One region of the Synechococcus sp. HK05 genome, then DNA from elsewhere that is predicted to be linked to it. Evidence: riboswitches for the same ligand, from Rfam matches in the RefSeq annotation. Region 1 holds a riboswitch; the other holds the start of a gene.
What was found. A riboswitch is a leader RNA that binds a small molecule or an ion and turns the genes downstream of it on or off. The one in region 1 is predicted to bind cobalamin.
Positions count from the first base shown of each region.

Region 2: linked by a shared signal. The riboswitch ahead of KUL97_RS03550 (HupE/UreJ family protein) and the one ahead of KUL97_RS09305 (HupE/UreJ family protein) in region 1 are both predicted to bind cobalamin.

Region 1 covers NZ_JAHRXJ010000010.1:144,015-155,288, reverse strand. The annotation lists gene larC (nickel pincer cofactor biosynthesis protein LarC) at 1-1,077, shown strand, start outside; gene KUL97_RS09320 (lysylphosphatidylglycerol synthase domain-containing protein) at 1,074-2,048, shown strand; gene KUL97_RS09315 (Fur family transcriptional regulator) at 2,071-2,553, shown strand; gene KUL97_RS09310 (hypothetical protein) at 2,533-2,679, opposite strand; gene KUL97_RS09305 (HupE/UreJ family protein) at 2,745-3,320, opposite strand; cobalamin riboswitch at 3,350-3,512, opposite strand; gene KUL97_RS09300 (GTP-binding protein) at 3,513-4,697, opposite strand; gene KUL97_RS09295 (amino acid ABC transporter ATP-binding protein) at 4,773-5,528, opposite strand; gene KUL97_RS09290 (ABC transporter permease subunit) at 5,555-7,060, shown strand; gene KUL97_RS09285 (Dps family protein) at 7,123-7,605, shown strand; gene KUL97_RS09280 (ferritin) at 7,702-8,241, shown strand; gene KUL97_RS09275 (metal ABC transporter substrate-binding protein) at 8,511-9,491, opposite strand; gene KUL97_RS09270 (iron uptake porin) at 9,528-11,012, opposite strand; gene KUL97_RS09265 (ABC transporter ATP-binding protein) at 11,085-11,274, shown strand, end outside.
Region 2 covers NZ_JAHRXJ010000004.1:60,113-71,386, reverse strand. The annotation lists gene KUL97_RS03610 (fatty acid desaturase) at 181-1,323, shown strand; gene KUL97_RS03605 (hypothetical protein) at 1,338-1,643, opposite strand; gene KUL97_RS03600 (hypothetical protein) at 1,699-1,935, opposite strand; gene KUL97_RS03595 (hypothetical protein) at 2,047-2,472, shown strand; gene KUL97_RS03590 (DUF427 domain-containing protein) at 2,505-2,783, shown strand; gene KUL97_RS03585 (hypothetical protein) at 2,805-3,119, opposite strand; gene KUL97_RS03580 (peroxiredoxin) at 3,272-3,862, shown strand; gene KUL97_RS03575 (LD-carboxypeptidase) at 3,919-4,896, opposite strand; gene purQ (phosphoribosylformylglycinamidine synthase subunit PurQ) at 4,904-5,557, opposite strand; gene purS (phosphoribosylformylglycinamidine synthase subunit PurS) at 5,560-5,829, opposite strand; gene KUL97_RS03560 (hypothetical protein) at 5,924-6,274, shown strand; gene cobW (cobalamin biosynthesis protein CobW) at 6,271-7,338, opposite strand; gene KUL97_RS03550 (HupE/UreJ family protein) at 7,340-7,915, opposite strand; cobalamin riboswitch at 7,954-8,107, opposite strand; gene KUL97_RS03545 (pentapeptide repeat-containing protein) at 8,126-8,638, opposite strand; gene upp (uracil phosphoribosyltransferase) at 8,694-9,365, shown strand; gene KUL97_RS03535 (hypothetical protein) at 9,392-9,688, shown strand; gene ilvD (dihydroxy-acid dehydratase) at 9,747-11,274, shown strand, end outside.

The DNA of each region.
Region 1 (11,274 bases):
CTCCAGGAGGCCCGTAGCGGTGGCTTGCGGGGGCTCCAGCTGCAGGTGGCCCTCACCGAGCCCTCTCCGCCCCATCGCCATTGGGGTGCGCTGCGCACCCAGTTGGCGGCAGCTCCCTTGGAGCCCCAGCTCCAGCAGCGGGTGTTGGCGGTGTTCAGCCAGTTGGCCAATGCCGAGGCGGCCGTGCATGGCACCGGGGCTGATCAGGTGCATTTCCACGAGGTGGGCGCGGTGGATGCGCTGGTGGATGTGGTGGGTGTGTGCGCTGGTTTGCAGCATTTCGGCATCACCGAGCTGATCTGCACACCGCCCCCCGCCGGCCATGGCCGCGTCTCCACCGCCCATGGTTGGCTGCCCCTGCCGGCGCCGGCGGTGCTTGAGCTGGCGCGGGCGCGGCAGCTGCCCCTCGCCAGCAGCGAGGGCTTCCCGCCGGCGGAGCTCACCACCCCCACGGGTATGGCCTTGATGGCCGCCTGGGCGGATCGCTTCGCGCAGGCCCCGGCGCTGGTACCGGAGGCGGTGGGTGTGGGGCTGGGCACGCGCCAACTCGATCGGCCCAACCTGCTGCGGTTGGTGTTGGCCCAACCCCAAGGGGTGAGCGGCGAACATCAGGAAACCCTGCTGCAGCAACAGGCCCAAATCGATGACGCCAGCGGGGAAGATCTGGCGTTTTTGATGGACGCCCTGCGCAACAGCGGTGCCCTGGAGGTGTTTTCCCAGGCGCTGCAGATGAAGAAGGGGCGGCCGGCCAGCTTGATCACGGTGCTGGCGCGGCCGGAGCAGGCCGAGGCGTTGCGCGCCGTGTGGTGGCGTTATGGCAGCAGCCTCGGGGTGCGGGAGCAGCAGCTGCAGCGCTGGTCGTTGCCGCGGGAGCAGGGGGTGGTGGAGACCCCCTGGGGGCCTGTGCGGATCAAGCGCTCCCGTCGCCCCGATGGCAGTTGGCTCTGCAAGCCGGAGGCGGATGATCTGGTGGTGTTGGCCCTGCGCCATCAGCTGCCGCTGGCCCGCCTGCGGCGGGCAGTGTTGGCGCTGGTCGACGATGACCTCACCACTGCGGCGCCGCCGCCTCATCCATGATCAACAGGCTTCGTTTGCCGGGGGGTGCGCGCCTGTGGGTCACCCTCGCCAGCGCCGGCTTCCTGCTGGCGGCCCTGGCGAGTCACGGGCGTCAGCTGCTGCAGCTCAGCGTGGATGCCCAGGGCTGGTGCTGGTTGCTGCTGGGTGTGGGCTTGAGCCTGCTCAGCCTGTTGGCCAATGCAGCGGCCTGGGGGGTGGTGCTGCGCTGGCTGGGGCATCAGCCGCGATGGAGCGCCGCCGTTGTCTTGTTCCTCAGCTCGAACCTGCGTAAATACCTTCCGGGTGGCGTGTGGCACCTGCTGGCACGGGTGCGGGCTCTGCAGGCGGAACCCAGTGCAGAATCGCCGCTGCAGGGGGCGCCACTGCGCACGCCCCAGGCGCTGGTGGCCGTGCTGCTGGATCCGTTGCTGGCGGCCGTGGCCGCCTTGGCCCTGGTGCCGATTGGCGGTTGGCAGGCCGGCTTGGGGCTCCTCTGCCTGCTGCCCTTGTTGGTGCTTCTGCCCCGCTGGCTCAATCCACTGATGCGGCGGCTCGAGCAGCAACGGGCCCGCCAGCTGTTGGAGCGCGGTTTGCTCGACAAGGCCGGGGCGGAGACCGCACTGGATGTGCCGCCGGCCCTCCCGGGCTATCCCTGGCCGCCTCTGCTGGCGCAGTTGGGGTTTGTGCTGTTGCGCTTTGCCGGTTTCGCCTGCTGCGTTCAGGCCTTCGACCTGGCGTTTGCGATCGGTTGGGGCGGGTGGTTGGCCGGGTTTGCCCTGGCCTGGACAGCGGGGCTGGTGGTGCCCGGCGCCCCCGGTGGGCTCGGGGTGTTTGAGGCGGTGCTGCTGATGCGCTTGGCCGCGGTGGTGCCGGAGGCCCCGTTGCTGGCGGTGGTGATCAGCTATCGCTTGGTGAGCACGGTGGCGGATTTGCTGGGGGCGCTCACGGCTCGGGCCGACCTGGCGGCTGTTCGCAACAGGCGTTACTGTTGAGAACAGCGCCGCCGTACCGCTGATGCCCGCCGTCCCGGCGCCTGAGTTGCCCGCTGAGGCGCTGCGCAGCAGCCTGCACGGCCGAGGCCAGCGGCTCACCCCCCAGCGGCAGCGGGTGTTGGCGCTCTTTGAGCGCCTGGGAGAAGGCACCCACCTCAGCGCAGAGGAAGTGCACCAGCGCTTGTTACGCGCTGAGGAGCGGGTGTCGCTCGCCACGGTGTACCGCACCCTGCGTTTGCTCAGCTCGATGGAGCTGCTGCGGGAGCTGGAGCTGCCAGAAGGCGGGCGCCGCTTTGAGCTGGCCAGCGATGACGACCATCGCGACCACCATCACCTGGTGTGCGTCCGCTGCGGCCACACCGAAGAATTTGAGAGCGAAGCCGTGCTCTCTGCCGGCGAGCAAGCGGCAGGGTTGCACGGCTTTCGCCTGCTGGAATGCGTACTCAACGTTCGGGCACTGTGCCCGAGCTGCGCTGCGGCTGAATCAGCCCTGGTAACGGTTTGAGCGAACGGGTACCAGCACGGGCTGCATCAGGCCGCCACCCCCGTTGTCGTCATCAGAACCAGCCGCCAGCCAGGCGATCACACCGGCGAGGGTGATCACGGCAGAAAGCAGCAGCAGATCGGCCAAAGCGCTGGACGCGATTGCCCGCACGCTAGCGGGATCCTCCAGCGCTGGTGTTGCAATCGATGCCGTTACAGCGGTGCGAGGGCCAGAACACCACCAAGCAGCAGCAGGCCGCCGGCAGCAAGCAGGTTCTGGCGTTGGTTCAGCTGACGGCCTGCCACGAAACTCACCCCAATCGTGAGCACAGAAGCCAGCAGTGCACCCAGCCACCAGCTGGAGGTGCCGGCCGCTTCTTGCCCATGCAGCAGGGCGTGCACAGCCACGCCGCTACCGAGTACGGCGCCCACCACGGGGAGTGGCCGTTGCAGTTTGTCGCTCAGCAGCAGCACTGCGCCCACGGCGCTCACGGCCAGGGCTGCCAGCAGTTCGGCACCCGGCAGCTGGCCGCCGAAGCTGCCGAACACGCTGCCCAGCAGCGCTCCGCCCAGGGCAAAGCCCAACAGCAGAGGCCCGAAACGCGCTGCGGTAAGACCCACGCCCACCAGGAGCAGCAGGTGGTCGAGCCCCAGCAGCGGATGCAGGGCTCCGGCCATCACGCCGGCATCGGCGCTGCCATGGGCACCGGCGGGCAGGGCAGAGAGCAGGCTCAGGCCGAAGCCGGCTGCACTGCTGAGCAGAAGGGAGCGGGTGAGTTGGGTGGGCATGAGCAGGGCCGGTCCGCGCCGGTGCTGAGGGGGATCAATGTGAAAGCGGCGAGCGTTCTGACTGAGAAGCGGGCGGAAGCCTGCTCCATCACAGCTGCGGGACAGTGCCGGACTGGGGCCATAGCCCTCCACCGAACTTTCCTCGTTGCCTTCCCGGTCTGAATCCGGGAAACCGCTGCTTGCAGTATCGCTTCAGGCGAAGCCTTTGCCAGCATCCTTGGCCACACAGGCCTGGAGCTGCTTGCGCAGCTGGGGGTGGTCGAGGTTTTTGCCGATCAGCACCAGTTGGTTTTTGCGCTCGCCCGCAGAGCCCCACTCGCTGTCATCGATGGAGAAGCGCTTGCCCGCCAGGTGAAACACGTGGCGTTTGTCGCTCTCGTTAAACCAGAGGATGCCCTTGGCGCGGAACACGCCAGCAGGGAGCTGGTTATCGAGGAAGTTTTGGAATTTGCGCAGTGCGAAGGGGCCATCGCTGCTGAAGGAGAGCGAGGTGAAGCCTTCGATCGCCAGGTGGTCGGGGTTGCCGTGGCTGTGGTCGTGGTCGTGGCTGTGATCGTGCCCGTGGGAATGGCCGTGCTCGTGCTCGCAGTGCCCGTGGTCGTGATCGCAGTTGCTGTGATCGTGGTGGCTGTGATCGTGATGGTCGTGTGTATGGCCGTGGTCGTGGTCATGCACGCAATGACCGTGGTCGTGATCGCAGTCGTCGTGGTTCTGCTCGGCGGCCACCTTGTCGCTTTCGAACAGGCCCACGCTCAGCAGCAACGGCAGGCTCACATCGCCTTTCACCGAGCGCAGGATGCGGGCATCGGTTTTGATTTCCCGCAACCGGCTTTCCACGTCGGCCAGGCGCTCCTCGCTCACCAGGTCGCATTTGTTGAGGAGCAGGATGTCGCCGTACACCACCTGGGCGCGGGCCACTTCGCCATCGAGGATTTCGTCGCTGAAGTTTTCCGCATCGATCAGCGTAATGATCGAATCCAGGCGGGTGGCGTCGCGCAGATCGCTGCCCAGGAAGGTCATCGCCACGGGCAGGGGGTCCGCCAGGCCGGTGGTCTCCACCACCAGGTAGTCCACCGGGTCCGGGCGATCGAGGATGCGATACACCGCATCGAGCAGTTCACCGTTGATCGAGCAGCAGATGCAGCCGTTGCTCAGCTCCACCATGTCTTCGCCGGTGGCAATGATCAGATCGTTATCGATGCCGATCTCGCCGAATTCGTTCACCAGCACAGCCGTTTTCACGCCCTGCTGGTTGCTGAGGATGTGGTTGAGCAGCGTGGTTTTGCCGGCACCCAGGAATCCGGTGAGGATCGTGACCGGCAGAGGGCTTGAGGCGGTGAGAGGTTCGCGGGCGGGGCTTGTCGCGCTGGCGGTCACGAGGCTGCGTGGGGCAAGGCTGAAGGCAGTCTGATCCTCAGGCCCTCTGAATGGTGCTCGGCTGGTGCGGGATGGCTACTGCCGGGCCAGGAAGGTGCGCAGTCGTTCGCTTTTGGGCTGTGCGAACACCTCGGCAGGGTCGCCCTGTTCTTCGATCAAACCGTTGTTGAAGAACAGCACGCGGTTGGACACCTCCCGGGCGAAACGCATCTCGTGGGTCACCACCAGCATCGTCATGCCGCTTTCGGCCAGTAGGCGCATCACCTGCAGCACCTCGCCGACCAGTTCTGGGTCGAGGGCGCTGGTGGGCTCATCGAACAGCATCACCGCAGGTTCCATGCAGAGGCTGCGGGCGATGGCCACACGTTGTTTTTGGCCACCGGAAAGCTGGCCTGGGTAGGTATCGGCGCGTTCGCTCAAGCCCACCTGCTCCAGATGAACACGGGCGCGCTGTTCGCAGACTGGCAGGGGCAACTGCAGCACCTGCCTGGGGGCCAGCACTAGGTTTTCGAGAACGGTGAGGTGCGGAAACAGGTTGAACTGTTGAAACACCATGCCAACGCTGATGCGCAGGCGGCGCAGCTGGCGCCAGTGCATCGCGCCGCCCGGTACGAAGCGCCCCATCACCTGCAGCTGGCCCTGCTCAAAACTTTCAAGGCGGTTGAGGCAACGCAGAAACGTGCTCTTGCCACATCCGGAGGGCCCGATGATCGACACCACATCACCTTCATGCACTGTGGTGCTCACCCCCCGGAGCACCTGCAGCGCGCCGTAGCTTTTGTGCAGATCACTGCACTGCAGCACGGGTTCTGCAGCTGTTGTGCTGATCATTGGGAGATCCAAGGGTTCGCCACGCCATGGCCCATCGGCCCAGACGCAGTTTGCTGCAGCTGTTGCGGACCTGGCGTCTGCAGTTGCTGGCACTGCTCGTGGCGCTGGCCGTGCTGGTGCCCCTTGGCAGTCGTGCTGCCCCATCAAGCCCATGGCGGGTGGGTACGGATCCCACGTTTCCCCCCTTTGAGTTCCGCAACCCGCAGACCGACTCCCTCAGCGGCTTCGACATCGAGCTGATGCAGGCCATCGGCGAGGTGGCGGGGCATCCGATTACCTGGGTGCCGTTGCCCTTTGATGGTTTGATTCCGGCCTTGCAGGCCCGCAGCGTGGATGCGGCCATCAGCGCCATGACGATCACGGCTGAGCGCGCCAGGGCGATCGAGTTCAGCCGCCCTTATTTCGAGGCGGGCCAGGCGATTGTGGTGCGTGAGAACGGCCCCGCCTTCGATAGCCTCGAGGCCCTGAAGGATCGGCGCATCGCCGTTCAGATCGGCACCACGGGCGCGATTGAGGCCGCCAGGGTGCCCGGTGCACGGGTGAGCAGTTTCGATTCCACGCCTTTAGCTCTGCAGGAGTTGGCGAATGGCAATGCCGATGCGGTGGTGAGTGATGTGCCGGCGATTCTTTATGCGATTGATCAGGCCAAGCTCACCGGATTGCGCATCTCCGGTGAACACCTGAGCACGGAGTACTACGGGATTGCGCTGCCCACCAATGCGCCGATCACCGCTGCGGTGAATGAGGCACTCACCACCTTGATCACCAATGGGCGGTATGCCGAGCTTTACCGGCATTGGTTTGCGGCTGAGCCGCCTGCGCTTCCGACGCGTGCTCCGGCACTTGAGGGTGCAGATTCTCCGCTCGCGGGCCTGGATCTTCAGTTGCTGGCTGGGAATCTGCTCAAGGGCGCGGCCATCACCTTGATGCTGACGGCACTCTCCTTCAGCTTCGGGCTCCTGGGGGGCACCGCGCTAGCCGTGTTGCTCCAGGCGCCGTGGCGTGGGGTTCACCTGCTCTGCCGCCTCTACATCGATTTTTTCCGCGGCACCCCGATGCTGGTGCAGCTGTTCCTGATCTATTTCGGTCTGCCGGCTCTGCTGCAGAGCCTGGAGGTGCCCTTCAGCATCAATCGGCTGGCGGCGGCGGTGACCGCCCTCAGCCTCAATGTGGCGGCCTACCTCGCCGAAACCTTGCGCAGTGGCATTGAGTCGATTGATCGCGGCCAGTGGGAGGCTGCCGATGCGCTCGGTCTCAGCCCGATCGCGCGGATGCGTTTCGTGATCGCGCCGCAGGCGCTGCGCCGGGTGCTGCCACCGCTGGCCAACGAATTCATCACCCTGATCAAAGACACCAGTCTCGCGGCGGTGATCGGCTTCGATGAGCTGTTCCGCCAGGGGCAGCTGATGGTGGCCACCACCTATCGCGCCTTCGAGATCTACATCGCGGTGGCCCTGGTGTATCTGCTGATGACCACCACAGCCTCCCTCCTGTTCAAGCGCCTGGAGGCCCGCTGGCGGCTGCCGGCCTGATCCGAGCTGACACCGCTGGCCACGGTCCCTAGAACGGAGGCATTCCTGCTCGCAACACGCCCATGGCTGTCGCACCTCCCATCGATATCGGCATTCCCGCTGAGCAGCGCGCTCGGATCGCTGAGGGTCTGGGCCGGGTGCTGGCGGACAGCACTGTTCTGTATGCGAAGACCCATGGGTTCCATTGGAACGTAACGGGGCCGATGTTCAACACGCTCCATTTGATGTTTATGGAGCAATACACCGAGTTGTGGACAGCGCTCGACGAGATTGCTGAACGGATCCGTGCTCTGGGCCATCAGGCGCCCTTTGGCGGCTCGATCTATCGCGACTTGGCCTCGATTCCGGAAACCCAGGGGGTGCCCCCTGCTCTGGAGATGGTGCGCGAGCTGGTGCAGGGCCATGAAGCCGTGGCCCGCACGATTCGCAGCGTTTTTTCCATCGCGGATGAAGCCAATGATCAGCCCACGGCTGATTTGCTCACCCAGCGCCTCCAGATCCATGAGAAAACGGCCTGGATGTTGCGCAGTTTGTTGGAAAGCTGACGCGAGCCGGAATCATTGATCACCTCCAGGTGTGTCTGGCATCTGGAGGTGTGTTGTGATCCGCTAGAACCCGTCTATTGCCACCGGATTTTGAGGATGAAGGAGCTCACCCGAGCCATCAATGATCACCTGGCCTCGGAGTTTCAGGCGAGCCACACCTATCTGGCGATGTCGATCTGGCTTCGCGAGAAGGATCTGGTGGGATTTTCCGCGTACATGCTCACCAAGAGCAATGAAGAGCGCGGTCATGCCTCACGGATGATCGCCTATCTCGTGGATAGCGATCAGGATGTTGAACTGCCCACCATTGAAGCTCCCCAGCGGGACTGGGGTTCAGTTCAGGCCTTATTTGATCACGTGTATGAGCTGGAAAAGGGAGTCACTGCCTCGATCCATCACCTCTACACCCTGGCGGAAGGATTGGGCGAGCGCAGCGCCACGGCCATGCTGGATTGGTTTGTTTCCGAGCAGTTGCAGGAAGAAGCCGAAGCGCGTTTTGTCTGTAAGCGGTTGCGCTTGGCCGGTGAGAACAGTGCGGCGCTCTTGCTGCTCGACCAGCAGTTCCTGGAAGGCACGGCCCTGGCCCATGTGAAAGGCGGGATGGGTGCTGCTGGTGAATCGGGGCCAGTCGCTTAGTGGCGGCTCAGTCGCGTCCGCAGCGGCATTGGCCGCCTTTCCAGTGGGAGCACTTCTTCTGTTTGCAGCCCTTTTTCTTGGCGTGAGCTGTGGTGGCGCGCTGGATGGGCGTCACGTCTCCTGAGGAGCCACCGATCTGTTGAGCCATGGCGCGGTAAGACGCTGCTGTTGAGAATCAATCGCATCGTATGCCGTTTGAGCGGGCGCGGTCGTGCTCTGCGCGCTCGAGCACGGGCTGATGTGCCATTGGTTACATCGGTGCGCCCGGTTCAGCGGATGGTGCTCCAAGCCCGCACCAGGTCGGCTCCACTGGCTTGGTTGCAGCGGCCCCCCAGGGCATCCACGATCAAGCAGGTGTTGGCGGTGAGGGTGGCCATCAGGTTGTCGCCGGCGGTGTCGGCCAGCAGCGGTTGCTCTGCCAAGGGGACGCCACTGAGGCTGCTGATGCGTTGCAGCGCCTTGCTGGCGGGTTGTTGTTCAGCAAAGAGGCTGCGCACGCCCTGCTGTTGCAGCGTGTTCACCGCGCGGGCCAGGGTCTGCGGCCGCAGCGCCTCGCTGGTGCTGCCTTCATCCACCACGGCCAATTCCTGCAGCTGGTACGCCCTCGCCAGGCTGGCGAAAGCCCGATGGCCGCTGGCCAGGATCCGAGGAGCGGTGATCGTGGCGAATTGCTGGCGATTCCAGCGGTGGAGATCGTTGAGGCTTCGCTGCATGGCTTGAGCCCGCGCCTGGATCTGTGGCGCGGCTTGTGGCCGGAGCTGTTGGAGCCGTTGGCTCACCAGGCTCAGCATGGCCTGGGCTTGGCGTGGGTCGTGCCACACATGGGGATCGCGGTCGCCATGGGCATGGGCGGCTGCGTCGTGCGCTCCGTGCTCATGGTCGTCATGGGTCTCGTGCTTCTCGCTCGGGGCTCCTGATCGCTTGAGCTGCGGACTGTCTGGCACGGCAAGCTCTGCCACTTTCACGGCGTTGCCGAGATCCTCAAGGGCTGGTGTGAGCCCGTAGCCATTGATCAGCACCAGCTGGGCTTGATGGATCTGGCGGGTCTGTGCCGGTGTGAGTTGCAGTTGGTGGGGGTCGTCGGTTGGACTCAGCAGGCAGGTCACGTTGAGCTGGTTGGCGGCCAGTCGGCGGGTGAGGTCGCACAGGGCGCCGTCGGCCGCGATCACGTCCACGCTCGGGGGTGGGCTGCAGGCCTGGCTGAGGGCCACGGCAAGAGCCGCTGTGGAGGCTGCTGCGATGCGCCGCATCCGGACAAGCGTTTGTTTTTGCAATGATAACGGTTCTCAGAACCGCAGGGTCGTTTTCAGGAGGGCGCCGAGCTGTCTAAAGCTTTCGCCGGAAGGGGTTTCGGCGCCCAGGGGGCGACTGAGTAGAAACAGGGCTGGCGTCACCGCCAGGTTGTCGCTCACCTGAATCTTGTACCACCACTCCCAGGCGTAGTTGCCATCGCGAGGGATGTCTCCTCCGTACAGCGAGGTGGCGAAGATCGGCTGGCCCACGGCCATGCCCAGGGCATTGCCGCGTGTAAAAGCATCACTCCATTGCAAGCCCACGCTCCATGATTGGCTCGTGGCCACAAGGCCCTGCCGATCCACCTCAGCGGCGTAGTTGGTGCGATTAAACCCCCAGCCGGCGCTGATTGAAGGCAGCCAGCCGGATTGTTTGGGTTGCCAATAGCCGCTGAGTCCAAAAGCCGTGGTGTGCCCGGGATTGCTCAGGCTGTTGAGCGTGAAATTGGTGGCGTAATCAATCACTCCACCGAGGTTTTGCACGGAGCTCACCACGGCTGCAGCAGCCCATTGGTCGCTCCTGTAGGCGAGTTGCACGCTGCCTGTACTGGCTGCATTCGCCGTGCCGATACCTCCCTGGCTGGGATTGCCATCGCTTCCGTGGCCTGCCACATAGTTGGCACTCACGCTGAATCCACCGGGGGATTGCCACCACAGCCCTGCGCCTGCCCCCAGCTGATAGTTGTACGCCGCTGGTGCTCCCTTGAGCGTAAACAGATCGAGGATTGTTTCAGCGGGGTAGAGGCTGGGCCTGATGGCGAAGAGATCCAGCTGGCCGATCCGTGGCCCAAAGCTGGCGGTGAATCCTTTGCCTAAAGGGAACTGGTAGTAGAGCCGGTTCACCGAAACGATGTCGGGCCCCGATTGCTCCTGAAAGGCTGTTTCCAGGATGGATAATTTGCTGGGCCCAGCTCCGTAGAAACTGTTGCTCGATCGATCGAAATTGCCACTGCGAAGGCGAGCGCGCAGGAGGTCTTGCCCCGTGAAGCTGGTGTCGAGGTAGAGCTTGAGGTCGTAGTTGAAGCTGGTGGCGCCGAATTTGGATCGGCTTCTGTTCACCTTGGCTTGGTCGCTGCCCTGGAAGCTGTTGCCACCCAGCACCATGCTGGCGAGGCCCTTGAGCTTGGTGGTGGGAGAAAACTGCGTGGCCTCCAGGATCTCCACGCGCTGATCGAGTTGCTGCAGCTCCTGCCCGAGCTGCAGCAGCAGCGGTGCGAGTTCCGGCGTGCTGCCATGGCGATGCGCCAGGCAGTCCTGAAGCAGTGCAGCCGCGCTGAAGCGTGAGATCGCGAGCCCCTTGTTGAGCCTCTCCTCTGAGGTGGCTGTGGAGCAACCGTGCTGCACCCGCAGGGCGCTCAGACGCTGATAAGCCCAGTCGTCTGGTTGCAGCAGTTGGCGTTCCGTTTGGGCCGAAGCGGAACCCGCTGATGCACCCAGTAGGGCGAGACCTCCCGCCACGGCAACGATGGTGCGCAGCATCAACGGTGCACGAGCAGCGCCTCGATTCAAGCGCGATTGCTCTTTAACTTGGAATGAGTGACGCCTGCTGCGGTGCTCAGCGTTGATCAGCTGTGTGTGCGCCGCGGGCCGGAGCTGGTGCTGGATCAGTTGTCCTTCACCCTGCCGCCGGGCAGCCTCACCGCTCTGGTGGGACCCAATGGGGCGGGGAAGAGCACGCTGTTGCAGGCCCTCGAGGGGCAGCTGAGCCTCTCGGAGGGTTCGATCACTTGGGAGGGAAGCC
Region 2 (11,274 bases), on a different contig from region 1:
GGGTGTGGGCAGATTCGTTCTTCAGGCCTGCTGATCGGTCACCGGCCAGGCGCAAGCAATCGCGATCAGAGGCGGATCCGGCGCTGAAAGCCCCTTGACCGGCGGTGTTGAGCCCCACTCCCATAGAGTCTTAAGGAAAGATAAAGAGCGGTTCATGGCTTCCTTGGTGCAGGAGCGCGGTTGACGCCTCCTGTTGTGCTCGAAGCGCGCTCCCTGAGCGTTGCCGCTCCCAAAACCGCTTTGCGGTACCCCACGAAAACTGAGCTGCTGGCTTGCCTTCCAGCCGAGCTCACCCGCTTGGATCCATGGAAGGCCTGGGGCAGCCTCGCCTTATCGGTGGGTCTCTCAGCGTTGGCCTACGCCACGGGCACCCAGCTTCCACTCAGCTGGGCCGCGACACCGTTATGGCTGATCTACGCGCTGGTGACAGGAACCGTGGCGATGGGTTGCTGGGTGTTGGCCCATGAATGCGGCCACAACGCCTTCCATCCCAACCGCCGCATCGAGGCCGCAGTGGGGTTTGTGCTGCACAGTGTGCTGCTGGTGCCCTACTACAGCTGGGCCCGCAGCCATGCGGTGCACCATGCCCACTGCAACCACCTCGAGGGCGGAGAAACCCACGTACCGCCACGCCACAATTCCGTGTCCGGTCGAGCCACGGAACGCCTGCGGCAGCAGATGGGCATCAGCCTGTTCGGCTGGTTCAGCATCACGATTCACCTGCTTTTGGGTTGGCCCCTGTATCTGTTCGCTGGTGCCACCGGCGGGGAGGACTATGGCCGCCCCACCTCTCATTTCTGGAACGGGCCCAGCTTCCAACAGGGCGTGAAGCCACTGTTTCCCCGCAGCTTTCGCCGCTGGATGGTGCGCTCCAACATCGGCCTGGTGCTGATGCTCATCGCCCTGGCATCGGCGGCTGTGATGACCTCACCAGCCAGGGTGCTGTGTGTGTATGGCTTGCCCTATCTGGTGGTGAACGCCTGGCTGGTGATCTACACCTGGCTCCAGCACACCGATGTGGCGATCCCTCACTACAGCTCTGCGGAATGGACCTGGGCCAAAGGAGCCTTGCAAACGGTGGACCGGCCCTACGGCACCCTGCTCAACCTGCTGCACCACGGCATTGGCTCCACACACGTGTGCCATCACGTGAATTCCAGGATTCCGCACTACAACGCCTGGCGCGGCACCACCCTGCTCAAGCAGCACTATCCCGAGTTGGTGCGCTACGACCCCACGCCCATTCACCAAGCCCTTTGGCGGGTCGCCACCCGTTGCGGTGCCGTGCGCCAGAACCCCAGCGACGGCGCTTACTACTACTAAGAACAGAGCTGGGGTCAGTAGCCCTTGGCGGCGCAGTGGGCCACGCTTCCTTGCAGCGACGTCTGTAGATCGCTCCAATCGTTGGCGGGGAACACCGCTTCAAAGGCTTGGAGATTGGCGCTGAGGATGTTCAGGGCCTGACTGCGCAGGGAGCAGGCCTGGGGCTCGTTATTGGCTTCGATCGCCACGATGGCGTCGTCGAGCAAGCTCTGCAGTTGCTGCTGCTGGGCGATCACCTCGGGCGGGGGGGTGCCCTGGGCCAGAGCCGGACCAAGGCTGGAGGCACCGATCAGGGCCAGGGCCGACAACAGGCGACGCATGGGGGTTAAGCCATTGGGCTCCCATTGTCTGCTGCCACGGGAACGCAGAACGCGTTCACCACATCCAGTCGTCGGGAGAGGGGATGCCGTTTTCGCGCCGCACCCGCTCGAGGCGTGCCTGCTGCTTGGCCTGCTCTTCGGAGCGCGTGAGCCAGGGCCGCTTGCGCTCTCCGGAGCGCGCCAGATCCAAGGCCGATGGCAGGCGCACCACGGTCCATTCCGCCTGATCCATTGGAGCTGCAGGGGAAGGGGCGCGCAAGGTTGAGGTCCACAGCACGGGTACCGACACCATCAGCTCACAGCGCCGGGCAGACCGTCAAGACGTCCAGTTCAGACTGCGTCTCAGCTGTGTCGTGCCACGACTTCCCTTCGGCGCCATGCTGGGCCCAGCCGCATCCCATCCATGGTCCCCCGGCATGTTGTTCTGCTCGGCACTGTTGCCGCACTCGCTTTAGCACCCAAGGCACTCGCCAACCCCTCGCAACCGGTGCTGATCGATTGCGCTGGCCAAGGCGTCAGCCGCCCGAGTTCGATTCAGATCTCCTGCGCCGACGGCGGCATCATGGTGAGCGAGATCCGCTGGAGCCGCTGGGATGCCAACGGCGCCAAAGGCCAGGGAAACCTGGTGGTGAATAGCTGCATCTACAAAGGCGGCCCCAGCTGTGTGGAAGGGCAAACCATGAGCTACCCCGCCGCCCTGAACCTCACACGAGCCGCCAGCGGGGAAGGAATCACGGCCCTCACGGAGTTGAGATTGCGCTTCAGCGATCAGGGCCCGGCGGGACTGCGCACTGGCTCCTACCGCCTTGACAACCAACGGCGGCCTTGAGAGCTGCATGATGTGGCCTTTGCGGGTCGGCCATGCAAGCCAGCTGGAACGGAGTGGTGATCGCCAGCAGCGAGGACATCGTGACGGTGGAGGGCAACGCCTACTTCCCCGCTGAAAGCCTGGTGATGGAGCACTTCAAGCCCTCCGATCACCGCAGCACCTGCGGCTGGAAAGGCGAGGCCCACTACTACGACGTGTTGGTGAACGGCGCCGTGAACAGCAACGCGGCCTGGTTTTACCCCGAACCCAAATCCGCCGCCGCGGAGATCAAGGGACGCATCGCCTTCTGGCGCGGTGTGAGCGTGGCCTGAGGGGTCTGTGACCTGAGCGCTCTACTCAAACGGCTCGATCAACACCGGCACGGTGACGATCGGGTCAAAGCTGTTGGCGGGGGTGACCGGCACCGGCGCCGGCACGGGGGCCGAACGGCGACGGGCCCCTCCACGATCCCGGTCGCGGTCACGATCACGGCCCCGATCGCTCCCCCCGTCTTGGCTGCTGGAGGCAGCGCTGCCGCCACCTCGACGCGACGACGCGCCACTCGAGCGGGTGATCGGCTGCTCCTTCAGGTCGCTGCGCACTTGATTGAGCAGTTTGTAGTGGTTGGTGCTGCTGTATTTGCGCAACAACGTGGGATCCCAGCTCATCTAGGGGATGGTGCGGTTCGTAGGACGAGCCTAGGCGGCCCCAGTCACGCCAGAAAGCGTGATAACTTGTCACAGCGACAACTGGAAGTCGATCCGCTTACGGGTTTCCTCGAGCGGTCCTTCCCGCGTCCCAACCACACTCTTGCGTACCTATGTCCAGGCTCGTCGGTCTGCAGGCTCCCGATTTCACCGCCACCGCTGTGGTGGATCAGGAATTCAAGGAGGTGACCCTCTCCTCCTACCGCGGCAAGTACGTGGTGCTGTTCTTCTACCCCCTCGACTTCACCTTCGTGTGCCCCACGGAGATCACCGCCTTCTCCGATCGCTACAGCGAGTTCTCCAGCCGCAACTGTGAAGTGCTGGGCGTGTCGGTGGACAGCCAGTTCTCCCACCTGGCCTGGATCCAGACCGACCGTAAGAACGGCGGCATCGGCGACATCGCCTACCCCCTGGTGGCCGACCTGAAGAAGGACATCGCCCGCGCCTACGAGGTGCTCGACGAGGAGGCCGGTGTGGCCCTGCGTGGTCTGTTCATCATCGATCCCGATGGTGTGATCATGCAGAGCACCATCAACAACCTGCCCGTGGGCCGCAGCGTTGATGAAACCCTGCGTTTGCTGCAGGCCTTCCAGCACATCCGCAACAACCCCGACGAGGTGTGCCCCGCCAACTGGACCCCCGGCGAGAAGACCATGAACCCCGACCCCGTGAAGAGCAAGGAGTTCTTCGCCGCCGTCAACTGAGTTTAGGTCAGTCGATTGGCTCAGGGGCCCTACGGGGCCCCTTTTTTGTGGGTGGATCAGGTGCGCCGCAGCCGCAGCTGGCCGGAACGCCCATCCAGCTCCGCCAGCTGACCGATGGGTAAGGCCAAGTTTGGGCGGCCATGACCGACCGGAAGATCCCGCACCAGCGGCACCCCCAGGGGCACCAGCCGCTCCAGCAGGATCTCCTCCATCGAGAAATCGCCAGGGAGCACGTCGTCTTCCGCCCAGCTGAATCGGCCGAGACCGATCCCTGCCACGCCATCCAGCAAGCCGCTGGTGCGCCATTGGGTGAGCTGGCGATCAATCCGATACGGCGCCTCGCCCGTGTCTTCCAACACAACGATCGCCCCCTTCAGTGGCGGCAACCAAGGCGTGCCGATCAGGCTGGTGGCAATGGTGAGGTTGGTCACCACCAACGGTCCTACGGCGAGCCCCCCCTGCACGCCCGTGCCCTGCAGCGGGGCCACCGGGCGGTGCTCCAGCAAATCCACAAGCCGCTGCCACGGCGCTGGATCGGCGCCAAACCAGGCATGAACCCCCCCTTGGCTGCCGGCTGCCCACTGGGCCAGCAGCAAGGCCGAGCAATCGGAGAAGCCCACACACCAGCGCGGCTGCGGCGGAATGCGCCAGCCCTGCTCAAGCACACGCGCACTGCCCCAGCCAGCACCCACATAAAACAGGGCATCCAGCTGAGGATCGAGCCAAGCCTCACGCCAAGCCGCCTCGCGCTGCCGATCGGAGCCGGCAAACCAACGCCAGCGTTGCTGCAGAGCCGCTGGACGCACCAGCTCCCAGCCCTGCGCTGAGCATCGCCGGCTCAGCTGATCCAGCCATGGATCGGCGGGCTCGAGCCAGGTGCCCGGTGCCAAGGCCGCAATCCGGCTGCCTGGCTTGAGGGCAGGCGGGAGCTGGCCTACTTGCGCGACGCCTGAGGCGCGTGAACGTGACCCGAGCGCTCCAAAGGTGCCACCGGCCAGCGCCAGCCCCGCCTGCAGCAGCTGGCGGCGCCGCATCGCTGGCTCAGCCGATCAGGCTGGCCAACAAGCGCCGCCCATCCACGCCGCCGGTGGCTGGATCGCAGGCCCGCTCCGGATGGGGCATCAGCCCGAGCACATTCCCTTTGGCATTGGTGAGACCCGCCACATCAGCCACCGAGCCATTCGGATTGCTGCAATAACGGAGCACCACCTGGCCGCCATCCTCCAGCTGCTGGAGCAGCTCGGCATCAGCCTGATAACGGCCCTCACCGTGGGCGATCGGGAAGTTCACCACTTCGCCGCTGCTATACCCCTGCAGCCACGCACACGAACCGGGTTCCACCCGCAGCTCGGTGGGCTCACAAAGGAAATGGAGCTTCTGGTTGCGCGTGAGTGCGCCGGGCAGCAAGCCCATTTCCGTGAGCACCTGAAAGCCGTTGCAGATCCCGAGAACCCGGCCGCCGCGCTCGGCAAACGCCGCCACCTCCTGCAACACCGGTGCAAAACGGGCGATGGCTCCGCAGCGCAGGTAATCGCCGTAGCTGAAGCCGCCGGGAATCACCACTGCATCCAGGCCGCTGAGGTCGCGTTCCTCATGCCAGAGAAAACGCGTGGGAATGCCCAGGCAGCCTTCGGCAGCCCATTGCACATCCCGGTCGCAGTTCGAACCGGGGAACACCACAACACCGAGGCTCATCGTCAGGCTCCTGCGCTGCTGTCGTCCTTGAGTTCGAGGGTCCAGTTCTCGATCACCGGATTGGCCAGCAGCCGATCGCTGAGCAACTCCAGCTGGGCGCGCGCGGTTTGAGCGTCTGGCGCCTCCAGTTCCACCTCCACGGCCTTGCCGATGCGCAGCTTGCTCACCCCATCCACACCCAAACGTGCTGCCGCAGCTCGGGTGGCCTCCCCGGCGGGATCGAGCACCGACGGCCTGAGGGACACCAACACGCGAGCGGAGAAGAGCGGCACCTGAGCTCCACGAGGATTGTTAAATCTTGGCAGGCCGGCTGCCACACCCCCTTGTGCATGGTCACGGTGGAGGTATGTCTCGCCTGGTCGGCCCGTGCTGCATCGCCGCCCAACCCAGCACTCCTGCCTTGGCTGGCTGGCCGCAGGCTTGATGCTGCCCGGCCTGGCGCTCGCGGCCCACGCCGAACCCAAGATCAGCCTGCCGGTGGAATGCCAGCTCGCGCAGGGCCCCTGGCAACCCTGCACGCTCACGATCGAGCAGGTGGGTGAGCACTGGTGGCTGCAGGTGGGCTCTCAAACCCTCGTGTTCCGCAGCAATGGCCGCGGTGAGATCACCCTGCGTGATCCAGCCGGTGCCACCAGAACCGTGCAGCCGATGTGGACCGCCCAGCGGGCCCTCTGCTGGGACGGTGTGTGCACCAAGGGGGATTTCCCCCTGGATTAAGCCAAAAGCGCCTGCTCCAGGGCCGCACCATCCACCGCCAGGCCCAAGGCCACCAGCTCGAGCCCGTCGGTGTCGGGCCGTTCTGCCGGCGCCTGGCTGTCAAACCAGCACTCCAGCCGTGGACCCACGGCCTGAATCTGCAGCGGATGACGTTTTCCAGGCAACCAGGCGCGGCCCTTCAACCGCAAGAGCTGCTGCACGCGGATCTGCGCCTGGAGCGCCTGCTCGAGCAGGGAGCGCTCGAAGGGGCCATCGAGGCGCACCACGGCCGATTGCATCGCCACGTGGCTGTGGTCGTGATGCGCGTGGTGATGGTCGTCGTGGTCGTGCTCGTGGTCGTGGTCATGCGGTTCGTGGTCCGCGTGCGCGTCGCGCTCCAGGCCCAACAGCAGCGCCGCCGGCACCTCGCCGCGTTGCATCGGCAGCACCGACACACCGGGGCGCGCCTTGGCCGCGATCTGGGTGGTGAGCGCGGCGATTTGATCGGGCTGCAGGCGATCGGCGCGGCTCAGCAGCACCAGGTCGGCCGCATCGAGCTGATCGTGAAAGAGCTGCTCAATCGTGCTCAGGTGATCGAGGTTGTGATCAGCCAAGCGCTGGGCCTCCAGGGCGCTGGGATCGCCCACCACGCTGCCGGCAGCGAGGGCCTCACCATCCACCACCGTGATGACCCCGCTGACGCGGGTGCGGGTGCGGATCTCGGGCCAACCGAAGGCCTGCACCAGGGGAACGGGCAAGGCGAGGCCGCTGGTTTCCACCACGATGCCGTCGAGCTGATCGGCCCGCTGCAGCAGCACTTGCATCGTGGGCAGGAATTCATCCTGCACGGTGCAGCACAGGCAACCGTTGGCCAGCTCCACCACGCGGCCATCGAGCTCCTCCTCCGGGCAGAAGCCGCAGCTGCGGATCAGATCACCATCGATCCCCACCTCGCCGAATTCATTCACGAGCACCGCCAGGCGCAGGCCGCTGGTGAGCAACAGCTGCCGCAACAACGTGGATTTACCGGCGCCAAGAAAGCCGGTCACCACGGTGACCGGCAGGCGTTGATTGGTTGCAGCCATCTCAGGCGACCAGGGCCGTCCAGCTGAAGGCGGCACCGATGCCGATCAGTGCACCCGCCAACAGGGTGCGGGTCTGCCCGTGGAGCTGTTGGGCAAGGCCGCGCAGGCTGAGCAGCGCCACCAGCAACACGGCGCCCTGGCTCAGCAACAAGCCCAGCAGATAGGTGGCGATGGGCGTGGCCTCCCAACCGATCACCGAACCGCTGAGCACGTAGCCATGCAGGGCGAAGGCGGGGAGCAGCAGGGCCTGGGGCAGGCGCCCCAGCACCACCAACCCTTCCACCACCAGGGTGAGCGACACCAACAGCTCAGCGCCAGGCAGGCCTGGCCAGATGAGGCCCAGGGCACTACCGCTGAGCCCCACGGCGAGCAAGGTGAGCATCCAGCGGCCGGAGCGTTGCAGACCCACCAGGGCGAGCGCCACCAGAAACAGCAGGTGATCGGGGCCCAGCAGGGGATGAGCCAAACCGCTGATCAACCCGGTGAAGGCGTTCGGCACCAGGTGCATGGCCTCCATCGGGTGGTGGGCCAGGGCGGGGCCGGCCACCAGCAAAGCCAGGGCGCCGGCAACCGGCATCAAGCGCTGAAACATGTCTGAGCCTGATCCGCGTCAGGGTTGAGGGAGGAAGAACCGGCGGGCGTTCTGACTGCGAACCAGGCCCAGGAGCCGGTTCGATCACAGCTGCGGGACAGCGCCGGATTCGCACCGGTCTTTCCCCGTTTCCTCTTCGGGCTGATCCCCCGAAGAACCGACGCCATCAATGTAATGGGTGTGTTCGCTGGAAGCTCAGCGGCAGTTGAGGCTGTCGCGGGTGCTCACACCGGTGCGGGCATTGGTGCCGCTGGCCCGCTCGCAGAGCGCCTTTTGCTGGGGCAGATCGAGCACCGCATCGGTGAAATCGGCCCCATTGATCACCGCGCCGGCAAATTTGCTGTTCATCAACATGGCGTTGCGCAGCACCGCATCGCTGAGATCCGCGTTGTCGAAGCGGCTGGCGAAGGCCACCGCGTCTTCCAGATCGGCGGCACGCAGATTGGACCCTTGAAGGTTGGCGGTGTTGAACACGGCACCGCGCAGGTCGCTCTCGCTGAAATCAAAGCCTTCGAGATTGGCCTTGAGGAACTCCTGCTGCTGCAGGTTGCGGCCATGCATGTCGGGCTGGAGGTCTTGCAGGCTGCGCTGCCCGCGCAATTCAGGAGCCGTGATGGCCGCGGCGCTCTGGCACCACAGCACCAACGGGAGCAACAACACCAAGGCCGCCCGCAGCGCAGTAGCCAGGAAGCGAGGGAGCGGCAGCACGGCAGCACTACGTTGGGCAGCCAAGTTATTGCAGGCAACCGCCGCAGCGCGATCGATGAGCAAGACCCTGCGAGTGGTGGTTCCGCCCCATCCCCTGATCGGCCACTGGCTCACCCTGCTGCGCGATCAGCAAACCCCGCAGGCGCTCTTCAACACCGCCATGGCGGAACTGGGCCGGTGGCTCACCTACGAGGCGATGCGCGATTGGATCCCCTACCAACGCGTGCAGGTGCAAACGCCACTGGCGACAACCGAAGGCACGGTGGTGGATAGCGCGGTGCCGATGTTGGCGGTCCCGATGCTGCGCGGCGGGCTCACGCTCTGGGAAGGAGCCCGCCCGGTGGTGCCCAGTGCAGCTGTGGCCCATGTGGGCGTGAGCTATGGCGATGGCTCAGCGCCAGCAGCCCTCTGGTGCAACACCCTGCCTGACGTGATCCCGGCGCGGGCCGGCGTGTTGGTGTTCGCGCCGCAGGTGGCACGGGGCGACAGTGTGTTGCGGGTGCTCGAGCAGCTCGATCAGCGCGGTGTGGGCGGCCAACGCTTGCGGGTGATCACGGCGCTGGCGGCCAGCCCGGGACTCAAGCAATTGGGCGAGCGCTACGAAGACCTCACCATCTACACCGCCTGCATCGATGCGGAGCTCGATGGCGATGGCCGCATCCTGCCTGGCTTCGGTGACGCGGAACAACGGCTCTATGGCCTTGGCCAGACGAACTTCGTAGGCTGAGGCCACAGCATTCAGGCAACGCCACGATGGCCAACCGAGACAGCGGTTCCAGCTCCCTGGGCACCCTGCTGGCCGGCGCCCTGATCGGTGCAGCCGGCCTGGGCTGGTGGCTGCTCTCTGAAGCGGAGCGCCGCCGCGACCAGCAGCGCCAGACCCGCAGCCTGCGGCTCAATCGCCTCTCCTGGAACGACGACGAAGCGGTGGATCCCCAGAGCAGCCAGCGCCCCCTGCGGGAGACCGAGCTCCAAGACAAAGTGCACGAACTCAACCAGGCGATCGAGGATGTGCGCCGCCAGCTGGAAAGCATGAGCACCCAGAACTGAGCCAGGCCGGGCAGGGCCGGGCTGCTCGGTAGGTTGCTGCTACGACACTGCCGCAGCCATGCTTCGCTCCGCCGCGATCACCCAGGGCATCCAGCGCTCCCCCAACCGGGCCATGCTTCGGGCGGTGGGCTTCGGCGACGGCGACTTCAACAAGCCGATCATCGGCATCGCCAACGGCTACAGCACGATCACACCCTGCAACCTTGGCCTGAACGATCTGGCCCGTCGGGCTGAAGAGGCCGCCCATCAGGCCGGCGCGATGCCGCAGATGTTCGGCACGATCACGGTGAGTGATGGCATCTCGATGGGCACCGAGGGAATGAAGTATTCCCTGGTGAGCCGTGAGGTGATCGCCGATTCGATCGAAACGGCCGTGAACGGCCAGAGCATGGATGCGCTGCTGGCGATCGGCGGCTGCGACAAGAACATGCCCGGCGCCATGCTCGCCATGGCCCGCATGAACGTTCCCTCGATCTTTGTGTACGGGGGCACGATCAAACCGGGCAAGCTCGGCGCCTGCGACCTCACCGTGGTGAGCGCTTTCGAGGCGGTGGGTCAGTACAGCGGCGGCAAGATCGATGAGCAGGAGCTCACGGCGATCGAGAAAAACGCCTGCCCTGGCGCCGGCAGCTGCGGCGGCATGTTCACCGCCAACACGATGAGCGCAGCCTTTGAGGTGCTGGGCCTGAGCCTGCCCTACAGCTCCACCATGGCTGCCGAGGATCCGGAGAAGGCTGACAGCGCCGCCCGCAGCGCCGAGGTACTGGCTGAGGCGATCAAGGCCAACATCCGCCCCCGCGATCTGCTCACCCGCGAAGCGTTTGAAAACGCCATCAGCGTGATCATGGCCGTGGGCGGCTCCACCAACTCGGTGTTGCACCTGCTGGCCGTGGCCCGCACCGCCGGCGTGAATCTCTCGATTGACGACTTCGAGACAATCCGCCAGCGCGTGCCGGTGATCTGCGACCTCAAGCCCAGCGGCCGCTACGTGACGGTGGATCTGCACCAGGCCGGCGGCATCCCGCAGGTGATGAAGCTCCTGCTCGATGCGGGTCTACTGCACGGCGACTGCAAAACCATCGAAGGCAAAACCCTCAAGCAGGTGCTCGCTGATGTGCCCTCCGAGCCCCCGGCCGGGCAAGACGTGATCCGCCCGCTGAGCAACCCGCTCTACGCCAAGGGGCACCTGGCGATCCTCAAAGGCAACCTGGCCGAAGAAGGCGCCGTGGCCAAGATCAGCGGCGTGAAGAACCCGGTGATCACAGGCCCCGCCCGCGTGTTTGAAAGCGAGGAAACTTGCCTGGCCGCCATCCTCGACAAGCAGATCAATCCTGGGGATGTGGTGGTGGTGCGCAACGAGGGCCCCGTGGGTGGCCCCGGCATGCGCGAGATGCTCAGCCCCACCGCCGCGATCGTGGGCCAGGGCCTGCTCGATTCCGTGGCCCTGATCACCGATGGCCGCTTCTCCGGTGGCTCCTTCGGGCTGGTGATCGGGCACATCGCCCCTGAAGCTGCCGTGGGCGGCACGATCGGCCTGGTGCAAGAAGGCGACAGCATCACGGTGGATGCCAACCAGCTGTTGATTC